DNA from 3 places in the Providencia rustigianii genome. Region 1 is predicted to be linked to each of the others. Evidence: predicted binding sites of a transcription regulator. Region 1 holds the regulator's gene; each other region holds the start of a gene.
The links. Region 1 encodes CRP, which controls carbon source genes, mostly activating them, when cyclic AMP is high. Its sites were predicted from a motif close to ATGTGANNNNNNTCACAT; they were not measured.
Positions count from the first base shown of each region.

Region 2: the regulator CRP is predicted to act here: its motif matches at 2,129-2,146, upstream of EL244_RS09730 (sugar transporter).
Region 3: the regulator CRP is predicted to act here: its motif matches at 1,770-1,787, upstream of udp (uridine phosphorylase).

Region 1 is NZ_LR134396.1:392,658-397,068, reverse strand. It holds gene EL244_RS01815 (phosphoribulokinase) at 1-603, shown strand, start outside; gene EL244_RS01810 (OsmC family protein) at 681-1,085, opposite strand; gene crp (cAMP-activated global transcriptional regulator CRP) at 1,416-2,048, shown strand; gene EL244_RS01800 (hypothetical protein) at 2,246-2,611, shown strand; gene EL244_RS01795 (hypothetical protein) at 2,791-3,729, shown strand; one part of gene EL244_RS01790 (IS3 family transposase) at 3,775-4,210, shown strand; one part of gene EL244_RS01790 (IS3 family transposase) at 4,210-4,411, shown strand, end outside.
Region 2 is NZ_LR134396.1:2,097,731-2,102,141, forward strand. It holds gene dsbB (disulfide bond formation protein DsbB) at 1-36, shown strand, start outside; gene EL244_RS09720 (DUF333 domain-containing protein) at 90-395, opposite strand; gene EL244_RS09725 (DMT family transporter) at 433-765, opposite strand; gene EL244_RS09730 (sugar transporter) at 873-2,072, opposite strand; gene EL244_RS09735 (DUF2594 family protein) at 2,313-2,534, shown strand; gene htpX (protease HtpX) at 2,801-3,685, opposite strand; gene EL244_RS09745 (YdcA family protein) at 3,897-4,411, opposite strand, start outside.
Region 3 is NZ_LR134396.1:633,475-637,885, reverse strand. It holds gene EL244_RS02865 (tyrosine-protein phosphatase) at 1-645, opposite strand, end outside; gene udp (uridine phosphorylase) at 940-1,695, opposite strand; gene EL244_RS02855 (GntP family permease) at 1,964-3,340, opposite strand; gene denD (D-erythronate dehydrogenase) at 3,352-4,311, opposite strand; gene EL244_RS02845 (DeoR/GlpR family DNA-binding transcription regulator) at 4,369-4,411, opposite strand, start outside.

The DNA.
Region 1 (4,411 bases):
ACAGGTCAGGGGCAATCTCGAAAATATCTGCATACCTATGATGAAGCCGTACCTTATGGTCTCCAACCGGGAACCTTTACGCCTTGGGAGTCTCTGCCAGAAAAATCCGATGTATTATTTTATGAGGGTTTACATGGCGGTGTCGTGACACCTGAGCATGATGTTGCCAAACATGTAGATTTACTGGTCGGTGTTGTCCCGATTGTCAATTTAGAGTGGATTCAAAAAATGATCCGCGATACGACGGAAAGAGGACATTCCCGAGAAGCGGTGATGGATTCCGTAGTGCGTTCTATGGGTGATTATATTAACTATATTACTCCGCAATTTTCCCGTACACATATTAATTTCCAACGCGTTCCAACCGTCGATACGTCGAACCCATTCTCCGCTAAAGCTATCCCATCACAGGATGAAAGTTTCATTGTGATCCGCTTTAGAGGGTTAGAACAGATTGATTTTCCTTATTTGCTTTCGATGGTTAACGGCTCATTTATCTCGGCAATGAATACCATTGTGGTACCTGGAGGAAAATTAGGACTCGCAATGGAGCTCATTATGATGCCATTAGTTGAAAAGTTAATTAAGCAGCGAAGTGAATAAGTCTATATTAAATTAAATGAATACTTACATAGATACTTATCTTCTTTGAAGATAAGTATCTAATAATATAAAAGTAATTAGATATTTTTAATTTCGAAACTATGAGTCACTTTTACTGTTTTTTCTAGCATAATCGCGACTGAGCAATATTTTTCAGCCGAAAGTTGTACGGCTCGCTCAACCACTTTATCTGTTAATTCACGACCGACGACAATAAAGTGCAAATTGATATGCGTGAAATAACGAGGGGCTTCATCACGGCGTTGGGATGTGAGTTTAACTTCACAGTCGGTAATATCGTAGCGACCTTTTTGTAAAATAGACACCACGTCTATCGCGCTACATCCACCTGCTGCCATCAAGACCATTTCCATTGGGCTAGGTGCTTTATCTCCAGCATTACCATCCATCATGATTTGATGCCCAGATGCTGATTCACCTAAGAAAGAGAGCCCTTCAACCCACTTTACTCGTGCTTCCATTTTTGTTCCCCTTGAAAAATGTCGTTATTAAAGGCTACATTGTTCCATATATCTGAATAATGTTATATCAGCATTATTAAGCTGAAGCGATACAGGGAAGACTTTCTGTATTGGATATGATACAAACAATGCTTAGTTGATAGGATTAAGATCAAAACTCAACGATTCAATTGATTATATTATACAATTGATATTAACTTGCTTTTGACCTATAACGAGCATTAATTATGGGTAACTAACGCAACTTAGTATGCCAAGCTAGAAATTTTAAAGTCAGCCTTTCACCTTAATTTTCTGAAGGGTTGCAATAACATACAGAGGATAACGCTAATGGTTCTCGGCAAGCCACAAACAGACCCTACTCTTGAATGGTTTTTGTCACACTGCCATATTCATAAGTATCCATCCAAGAGCACTCTAATCCATCAGGGTGAAAAAGCAGAAACCCTTTACTATATCGTTAAAGGTTCAGTGGCTGTTTTAATCAAAGATGAAGAAGGCAAAGAAATGATTCTCTCTTACTTGAATCAGGGAGACTTCATTGGTGAACTTGGGTTATTTGAAGAAGGGCAAGAACGTACTGCGTGGGTTCGAGCTAAAGTTGCTTGTGAAGTCGCTGAAATTTCTTATAAGAAATTCCGTCAGCTAATTCAGGTTAATCCAGATATTCTGATGCGCCTTTCTGCGCAGATGGCAAGCCGCTTACAAACTACATCAGAAAAAGTCGGTAACTTGGCATTCCTTGATGTGACTGGTCGTATCGCTCAAACCTTATTAAATTTAGCAAAACAACCTGATGCAATGACTCACCCAGACGGTATGCAGATCAAAATTACTCGTCAAGAAATTGGTCAAATTGTTGGGTGTTCACGCGAAACTGTAGGTCGTATTTTAAAAATGTTAGAAGATCAAAATTTGATCTCTGCACATGGTAAAACGATCGTCGTTTACGGTACTCGATAACTTTTATTTTGGTCCAGTAATATTTACTGGGCTTTATATAAACAGCTGTATATATCTCATATATGGCTGTTTTTCATTCCTAATATTGCCCATCATATACTTTCTGTTCAAAATAGCAGCGCTTTTTGATATTAGTCTAACAATCCTTATATATAAAATACTAAATAATTAGCCAGCAATCATTTAGGATTTTATTTATGAAACAGATTAATAATTTAACACCATCAAACTACATCTACCATGCCGGTACAACTAAGAGCGGTAATAACCAAACTTTTTTACAGCGTCAGGCATTCTTTGAACGCTTACAATCAGCGAATTCGACCTCAAAAAAATTTCCAATTTTAGTAAAAGAATCAACGACTCAAGCTAAAGAAACTCGTGTACCTCATTTTATATCTTCACTCAAAATTGGAAGCTTAGTTCCTAGTAATCAACCCACACAACACTCATTTACACCTAAAGCAAAAGTTATTTTTGGTACTCAGTTTAACAAAAACATTGATACGCATTTTATTAATTTTAATAAGAGTTTTTCATTTTTTAAGAATTTATCTAATTAATTTTATTTATTCGCTACGTTTCAATCCTACAATCGATATGCCACCCCTTTAGCCTAACGCGTATTTGTTAGGTTTTTTTTTATCAATTAGCTAATTATTTAATGGAATCGGTTTTTTATATCAATTCTATCTAAAAATCCTATAGCATTGAAATAGATAAATAATTAGGAGAAGCAATCATGATAGACACAATCATAAATTCACCGAATGTTAGAAATAGCACCTCATCTACATTTCTACAATCTGAAAAAAAGTATCTATTTCTGAATAAGGTCATTGAAACAAATTCATCTCCAAAAATATTTCCTGTTATCGATTTTCATAATAGAACGAAGTCATTAAATGAAAATAAAAAATTCCAAAATATGTGGGATGAAGCCATTAAAACAACCAAGCTAAAACTGAGGGATTGTAATAAAGAAAACACCTATCAAAACTTACATCCGGTAATTAGAGAGACCAATATAAAAATTGAGGCTTTACAGCGGTTGCTTGGAAAGAGTGATCATTGCTTCGAAAATACCTATGTTAAGAATGAAAAAAACGTAAAAAAAACCGCTAAAGATAATACGCCTCAAAAAATTACTACACTCATTGATAGATGTAAAAATTTACTGGGAAAAATGACTCAGAATTCACAATACATCACTACGTTAGATGAGCGAGTGAGAGTGACATTAGATAAAGCAGATCTTAACCACACACTGATCAATCTTAAAAACACAGAGTTTCCTCCTACCGTATTTTATACAAAGCCTGAACTTAGTGACTCTGAAAAACACAATATTATAATTAATTTTCAATTAGCTAAAGAAATCAAAAGAATTAAAGGAAGTAAAATTCCACTACGCGTAACCAGTATCCACAAAGCAAGTAATACAAGTTTAATGATAGAGCCTCAAAATAAGAACCTAGCATTAAAAAATTCAAAACCAGATACTCATATAATAAAAACAAAAAAAATTAATGGTCGCAATATTGAGCTTTATACTGCTGAGGGAGCCGTCAAATCAAAAAATCACCCTAGAGATAATCTGAACACTGGCGTTGAAAAACCGGCATTAAAAAATACCAAAACCAAAAATACATTTAAATCTGTTCCCTCAGTGTCAGGATAGTTGTCACCCCCTCTGAAAAATAAACCTGAGGGCGCGGAGTGACACATGAAACGTATTTCACCTGAACGAAAAGCCGCCATACTGGCTAAATTATTACCGCCGTACAACATGACCGTTTCCGCAGTTGCACAAACGGAAGGAATATCCGAAGCTACGCTGTATAACTGGCGTAATCAGGCTAAATCAGAAGGAAAACCCGTGCCCGGTGCAGACAAAAACAGTGAACAGTGGCCGGCGGAAGCCCGCTTTGCCGCCATCGTGGAAACCGCCACACTCAGCGAAGCGGAAGTGGCGGAATACTGCCGCAAAAAAGGACTCTATCCGGAGCAGCTGGTGCAGTGGAAACAGGGTTTTCTTCAGGTATCCTCTCCCGGAGATAAAGCCGCACTGAAGCAAAGCCAGAAGGAAAACAAACAGTTAAAGCGTGAGCTGGTCCGCAAGGAAAAAGCCCTGGCGGAGGCGGCGGCAATCCTGGTGCTGCGAAAAAAGCTCAGCGATTATTACGGGGAAACCGGCGGGGACGACTGACTCCGGCATCCGAACGCACCCTGTTTATCCGGTGGATTAATGAGGCGGTGAGCTCCGGCGCACGGCTGGCTGTTGCCTGCCGGGAAGTTCAGCTGAGTCTGCGGACCTGGCGGCGCTGGCAGATATCCCCGTCGGACGGCAGACCGGGCGCAGT
Region 2 (4,411 bases), 1.7 Mb from region 1:
GTCACTATTAGTCTATTTTTCCCTACCAAAAAATAACACTTAATAAATAGTCCATCGTTTCATTAATTGATGGACTATTTATCACTGATTTATATGCAGGCTCCACTACGGATCGCCGTCACCGCACAACGTCGACCATTGGCAAATTGGCAGACTGGCGTTTTCTCACCATTCAACTCTAAGTTTAATGAAGGCAAACCACCCGCAGAAACACAAGCTTCTTGAGCTTCTGGTCCTAAATTTACGACTTGCTGCGCATAACGAGCACCTGAATTTTCAGCCCGTGTCATTTTTTGCGATTCTGAGTTACTACACGCGGTCAATAAAATCGCCATCATTGTAGTCGTTCCCACCGTAATCACCGTTTTTAACAGAGTGTGATTTTTCCTTTTCATTCTTTTCTCCAATAATATCAAACTCTGTTTTGCCTCATTAGTGAGTACCACTTTTTGAAAACAGATTGATGATTAAAACGCCGACGATAATTAATAGCATACCAATAATTGCTGGTAAATCGAGTTTTTGGTTATAAATATAGATCGCAGCCACAGAAACCAAGACAATCCCTAATCCTGACCAGATAGCATACGCAATCCCTAATGGCATCACTTTAACAACTTGTGATAATCCCCAAAACGAAATAGCGTAACCAATAACCACAATTAATGAGGGCCAGAATCGACTAAAACCGTCGGAGGCTTTTAATGTAGTAGTGGCAATCACTTCCGCAACAATAGACATTAATAAGAATCCTAGTCCTTTCATTATTCACCTTTATTTATTCATCAATCTAAAATTTTGCAGAAATTTAACACAATAAAAAGCACCCTACTAACGTTTAATTAATACAGTGCAAAATGAATTAAATAGACTTAATTATCGGTGACTAACACTTGTTTGCCACTAAATACCGTCCTATAACGTATATAGATAAACAAACACCAAGTGAGAGCCAAGATACTGATGACCGCCCCCACATAACCAATGTTAGTCATACCCATATGTGTAATAACTTGATTGCCTAATAACGCGCCCGCACCAATACCTATATTGAATAATCCAGAGAAAATAGACATAGCCACATCCGTCGCATCAGGAGCCAAATCAAGAACCTTAACTTGAATACCCAGACTAATGCACATAATGGCAATTCCCCAAAAAATAGAAATACCGACAATGGTCCAAACGTTGCCACTTAATGGCATAAATAGCGCTAAACAAATCGTGAGTAAGACAATCGATGTAGGTAAGAATGTGAGCGTAAAACGGCTACTGTAGCGACTAAATAACACACTACCAAAAATACCCGCGCCACCAAAAATCAATAATAGTAGAGTGGCAAAGTTTTGACTCTGTAAAGCGACATCACGAATAAAAGGCTCAATATAACTGTACGCCGTAAAATGTGCCGTAATAACTACTGTAATCAATACAAATACACCGACTAATGCAGGACGTTTAAAAATAATAGGTAAGCTTTTTAAGGAGCCAGAATGCTCACTTGGCAAGCGTGGTAAAAAACGTAAGAGCACAATCATAGTAAATAAAGCAAGCACACCAATGCACAAGAATGTGACTCGCCATCCCATCCATTGCCCTATCACTCTGCCTAGAGGTAACCCCAATACCGTAGCAAGTGCCGTTCCCGTCGCTAATAAGCCCAATGCTTGTGCCTTCTTACCCGATGGTGCAACACGGATTGCTAATGAAGCAGTAATGGACCAAAAAATAGCATGTGATAATGCAATGCCAACACGAGCGATAATCAATACTTCAAAGCTCCATGCTATCCCGCACAGAATATGACTGAGGATAAATATAATAAATAGGATCCCCAATAACTTTCGCCGCTCAAACTTGCCCGTCAATAACATTAAAGGTAAGGACATAACGGCAACAACCCATGCATAGATGGTGATCATCAACCCTGTGTGGGCAACCGTCATGTGGAAGCTTTCTGCAATATCACTGAGTAATGCTACAGGAACAAATTCGGTAGTATTAAAGACAAAAGCAGCAACGGAAAGCGCTAATACACGTATCCACGCTGTGGTTATGGAAACCTGGGACATGGTTTACTACACCCTATTGATGATAATTAAGGCCAATAATAGCCTTTAGTTCATTTTTGTGAATAATATCACACTAGTCATTCATCTTTAAAGGATTGAAAATCCTCATAATCACTCAATGCCCACATTGCAGGATAATTCATTTACCTTCCTATATCCCCCCTAGTTTGAAAAGCGACAGATTTGTTTCTTCTATGCTACAATCTGCAAATTACTTTTTATCCTTACAGGAATTCATAAATGAAAACCCATTTTCCAACAGAGCCAGACGTAAATACCTTAGCTGATGAAGTGACTTGTTTAAAAAATTTAGTAACTCACATGCTTAAAGCTATTGGTCAAGCCGATGCAGGTAAAATCCTGATCAAAATGCAACGTGAAGTGGCTTCAATGGAAGACGATAAGCAGGCAGAGACATACAAAAATATCTTAGAACAAATTAAAGCGGGTTATCGTCAATAAGATATTTAACGATAAATGCGATTTTGGATTATTGTAGGTAAAACGCATTTCAAACTGCACAAAAACCTAAGTATCAATATCTAAAATCCTTTATCTTTGATCTCGAATTAAACCATTCTTTATTCATTTAGCTCCCCCTTCAGATCCCTATGAAGGGGGCTTTTTTTTGCCTAAAATTCTATTCTTAGCTTGATACCCACAGATTAAAAAAGGGAAACACACTGTATTTCCCTTTCGTTGTATCTCAATTTTTATTAGCGTGGTGACTATTTCAGGTATTGACCTGAACGTAGTGCTTCAATACGTTTGTCTAATGGTGGGTGAGATAAAAATAGTTCACTAAATGCTTTACCTCGGCCATTAATGCAAAATGCCATCAGACGCCCTTCTTCCTGTGGCTCATAGCTAGTTTTTAAGCGCTGTAAGGCAGCAATCATTTTCTCTTTACCCACTAATTTCGCAGAACCAGCATCCGCATGAAACTCACGATGACGAGAAAACCACATGGTAATAATGCTCGCTAAGATACCAAATACAATCTCCAGCACCATGGATACGGCAAAGTAAACCATTGGATTACCATTGCTACTTTCACTTTCGTTGTCGTTATTATTCGACATAAAACCAGCAGCGACTTGAGCCAGAATACGCGAAATAAAGATAACAAAGGTATTTACCACACCTTGTAATAAGGTCATAGTCACCATGTCACCATTTGCGATATGGCTAACTTCATGAGCAATAACCGCCTCAGCTTCATCACGGCTCATGTTTTCCAATAATCCAGTGCTTACCGCAACCAAAGAAGCATCACGACGCGCACCCGTTGCAAATGCATTAATATCTGGGGCATGGTAAATAGCAACTTGAGGCATCTGAATACCTACCTGTTGAGCTTGGCGGCTAACGGTATTCACCAACCACCGCTCCATCTCATTACGTGGTTGTTCGATAACTTCACCACCCACTGACTTTAATGCCATCCATTTAGACATCAGCAATGAGATAAATGCCCCACCGAAGCCAAATAATGCAGCCATAATCAGCAGACCTTGTGCGCTACTTCCACGTATCCCGGTTAAACTTAAAATAATCCCGAACACAAACATAACAGCTAAGTTTGTGAGCAAGAATAAAGCGATTCTCATCATTTTTTATAGTTCCCTTAGTAAAAACCAATACCACGACAAATTTACTTTATAAATAAGGTTTTTTCACACTATTTCAAGCCCATTAACAGGAAAAAACCATAAAACAACATATCTTTACACACACAAATAAAAAATGCCGTCTTAATAGACGGCATCTAGGTGATATACAACATTTTGCTCATACAACTCCCAGCAAAAATATCAAGTTAGTTTAGCTCGTTTTAGTCTTCGCTTTACCGGCTTTGTCTTTAGAGACTTTAGCTGTAGTTTTTGCTGAAGATTTAGCTTTGTCCGCTTTAGCTTTATCGGCTTTCGCTTTATCTGCTTTAGCTTTATCAGCTTTGGCTTTATCAGCTTTGGCTTTGTCGGCTTTAGCTTTATCGGCTTTAGCTTTGTCAGCTTTGGCTTTATCGGCTTTCGCTTTATCCGCCTTATCCTTCACAGCTTTAGAGGTTTCTTTCTCTTTAGCTTTGGCTTTATCTGCTTTATCCTTAGTTACTTTGGAGGCTTCTTTCTCTTTAGCTTTAGCCTTATCAGCCGAGCCTTTTACTGCTTTAGAGGTTTCCTTCTCCGTATCTTTTGCTTTACTACTTGCCTTTGATGCCTTTTCTTTTGCAGTTTTACTCATATTATCACCCGTCTCTTTGATAGAATCTACCGCAGATGGTTTGCTCGCCTGCTTTGCTACACCCGCCCCAATACCTGTACTAATGCCTGCACTTTTGT
Region 3 (4,411 bases), 240 kb from region 1:
AAAAACATACTCGAATTTTTTCAGCACATTTTCGCTCATGGTTTTTGAAAATTCTTCTAGTAGGTGATTACGGAATGGAGCCAATGTTTCATTGGTTAATAAATAATCGTCCATAACCGTATTTACATCGGCCCCAAGTGCAAATAAGACTAATGCAGAACCAATTCCTGTACGATCTTTACCTACGGCACAGTGTTGCACCAGCCCACCCTTTTCAGGCTGTTTCAACATACTGACTAACTGATGATAAGCCGCATTATTAAGCGGTAGTAATTCATAGAGGCGGAACATAAAGGATTGAGGATCAAACTGTTCTAGCACTTCCGGCGTTAGTTTGTCTAAATTTGCACTCACTTCTTTTGCCAATGGATTTGCCGGTGCATGAACATAATGGGCACCGTTCCAGACGATATCTGGCTTATCTATGATTTCAGCTTCATCTCGATAATCAATGATTTGAAATAGATTTTGTGACTGTAAAACTTTCTCGTCATCTTGCGTTAAGCGGTCGAGAGCCCCCGAGCGAAACAGTACTCCAGGCTTAATTTTCCCACCATTTGCTAACTTCTTGCCGCCTAAATCACGAAAATTTATCCCTCCCTTTAAAGGGAGTACAGAAGGATGAAGGTAAGGTTTTGTTGACATGTATTTTCCCTTTCCATTCCTATACCAACCAAATTAACAAGTAAGAGAGTTAAGGCAATTACCTATAATTTGAGTAAGTTAAGGAGTTTTTGTGAGTCTGATTAAAAAGACAATAACAGATTCATCGACTAAGTGAATAAGAAAAAATGAGAAAAGAAATAGGGTTTTAATAAAGCGACGAGGTATGAGTTCCAAGAAAAAAACGCGTTCTGATAACGTAAATAGATAACTAAACCCGCTTACTCGTTATCCACAACCGAGTGAAATAAGTAAGCGGGTCAGTTAATTAGAAAACTAGAGGAGGCGACGAGCAGCTTCAACAACAATGCTCAATACGTTGCCTTCTGTCTTTTTCAGTAATGCTTCATTTGGAATTTCTTGCTGAGTACGGTTCACAATCACACCAGCAACCATACCTGCACGTAAACCTTGGCTTGCACACATTGTTAACAGTGTTGCAGATTCCATTTCATAGTTCATCACGCCCATATCTTGCCACTCTTTCATCGAGCCTCTGAAATGGCGCATAACACGACCAGTGTAGGTATCATAACGCTCTTGACCTGGGTAGAAAGTATCTGAAGATGCGGTAACACCTACGTGAACTGTCGCTCCCGCATCTTTCGCTGCTGCGTACAATGCATTAGTACAGGTGAAATCAGCAACCGCAGGGAATTCGATTGGTGCAAAATGCTGGCTAGCACCATCTAAACGCACCGCACCAGTGGTAACGAGTACATCACCAACATTGATATTTTCTTGAATAGCGCCAGTTGTACCAATACGCAAGAACGTGCGGATACCCAGTTGAGCTAACTCTTCAACTGCGATAGACGTTGATGGGCCACCGATACCCGTAGAGCAAACAATAACCGCTTTTCCATTAAGCTCACCACGCCATGACGTAAATTCACGTAATGAAGCAAGGTGTACAGGGTTATCCATCAGACGTGCAATTTTTTCAACACGGTTAGGATCCCCAGGAACAATCGCAACAGTAGCGCCCTGTAAGTCACTCTTTTTTAAACCTAAGTGGAAAACGTCAGACATATAAAACTCCTTTACACAATGGCATCATTGAATTAGTACATTAGGGTTAATATAGCGTTTAATACGGACTCATTTAGTGATGAATGTCTCTTTTAATGAAAACGCAACTGATTCATTTTCAGTAAAACGAGATCTTGATCATAAAAAAGGCTGCGAAACTTTAAGCCCAAGAATGAGATACAACCAGTATAGATGAATGCATGCGATTATCGAAAAAAAGCGCCCATAAGGGCGCTTTAGATAGGCAGAATAGAAATATCTTGTAAAATCAGAGCACAACATCAAGGATCAGAACACCAATCAATCCGATACCCCAAGCTATTGTGGTTGGAATAGACCAAACAATCATTTGTTGCTTAACGTCCTTAATCCCCATCATTCTGTTCACAACCCAGTAAAGACTGTCGTTAAAATAACCGAAGAACAGCGATCCCATCGTTGCCGCTTGGGCAGCAACTAATAAGTTAATATCCGGTATTTCACTAATAATCGGTGCTGAAATAGATGCCGCGGTAATCATTGCAACCGTTCCAGACCCCTGAATTAAACGCACTAATGTTGCGATAATAAATGGAATCAATACTGGCGTAATTGGCAGGTTTGCCACATGCTCCGCCAAAATATTGCCTGTTCCACTATCACGTAAAACTGCGCCTAATGCCCCACCAGCCCCCGTGACTAAAAGAATAATTCCCGCCGCCTGCAAACCTTCTTCCATGCGGTCAATGACTTCTTCTTTAGAAGCTTTTGGCATCAATGTATAAACTGAAATCAGTACACTGATAGAAAGCGCGATTATTGGTGCCCCCAAGAATTGGAATGATTGGAAATACCAATTGTCATCCATACCTTGGAATGTTGCTGTTTTTAGTAATAATCCGTTGATGGCATTAATAAAAATTAACAGAATTGGTGTAATGATCGGTAATAACGATAAGAATAAGCTGGGTAATGGTTTATTGGCTTTTTCTTCCATATAACGAGCATGCACGTCTTTTAAATCATCATTACCCGTTTCATCTGGAATAAATTCTGGGTATTTTTTGCCTAACCATTTTGCATAGAAAACAATACCAATAACGCAAGGAATAGCCAGCGCCATACCTGCTAGAATCATCGCACCAACATCAACACCAAAAATACCCGCAACACCCAAAGGACCCGGAGTGGGTGGCACTGTATGATGCGTGACAACTAAGCCACCCGCTAATGCAACCCCAAGCGTTAATATACTGCGCTTTCCATTCTTAGCTAATGCTTTTGCTAGTGGGTATAAAATAACAAAAGCGGAGTCGACGAAAATAGGGATACTGACGATATAACCGGTAATTGCCAGCGCCCATTCCTCACGTTTTTTACCCAACCATTTAATAAAACTGTAGGCTATCTGCTCAGCAGCGCCGGAAACTTCCAGCACTCTTCCCATCATGACCCCAAGACCGATAACAATACCAATGCTACCAAGAGTTGAACCAAAACCCTTTGTAATCACGGTAACCGTTTCCGCAGCCGTTAATCCCCCCGAAATCCCAGCAATGGCTGCAGCGATCAACATCGCTAACAGTGCGTGTACACGCGTTCGTAATACTAAGAAAATAAGGACAAATATGGCCACCGCTAGGCCAATAATAGGAATATAGGACATTATTTAATCTCCTATTTGGCCGAGCCATGATGCTTAATGAACGAACGGATTCCATCACTGAATGATCCATCCGCGCGGAACCCCAAGCTCAAAGCACGGGTAATATCGAATTTACCCGGCCAGCTTGCCACAATACGATTAATTGCTTCATCTGGCTCAAAACGGATTAAATCCACTGCTTTTTGCCCAGCAACATCACGCAGTGCGTCAATCATATCTTGTACCGTAACGGTAATTCCCGGCAAATTAACGGTGCGAGATTGACCAAATTGTTGAGCAGGAATACTGACTGCATGAATAAAGTTATTAATGACCGTTTCAGGACTTGATAGCCATAGAGCTAAGTTAGGAGAAACAGGGCAAACACTTTCGATACCATTTAATGGCTCACGAATAATGCCGCTAGCGAAAGAAGAAGCGGCTTTATTCGGAACTCCAGGACGAATACTGATTGTTGGTAAACGCATCACCCGCCCATCAACATAACCTTTGCGTGAGTAATCATTCACCATCAGTTCGCACATGGCTTTTTGAGCGCCGTAAGATGACTGCGGATTAACAACGCATAAGTCAGTAATCACATCCGGCAATTCACCACCAAATACTGCCAGTGAGCTAGTGAATAAGAATTTGATTGCTGGATTTTTTGCACGAGCAACTTCCAGCAACTGGCGAGTTGCTTCAAAGTTAACCTTCATGCCTAAATCAAAATCACTTTCTGCATGACTACTAACAATGGCGGCAAGATGGAAAATAACATCAGTTTCAGCATCAATTAATTTATCTGCAGCGCCAGACTGAGTTAAATCTAATGCGATACAACTTACTCGAGAATCTTCAATAGGCGATGTAGGGCATTGAATATCCGCTAAAATAAGTTGGTTAAATTTTAATCCTTGGTTATTTTTAAGCAAAGCAGCGGCTAGCTGCTGGCCCAGAAAACCTGCGCCACCAGTAATAATAACTTTCATTGTCATTCTCCTTGCTATAACTCTTAAGAGCTATGCATCACTAGGTAAGATGTTTTTTTATGTATTTATTAAATGAAGTTTTATATTTTTTTCGATTATC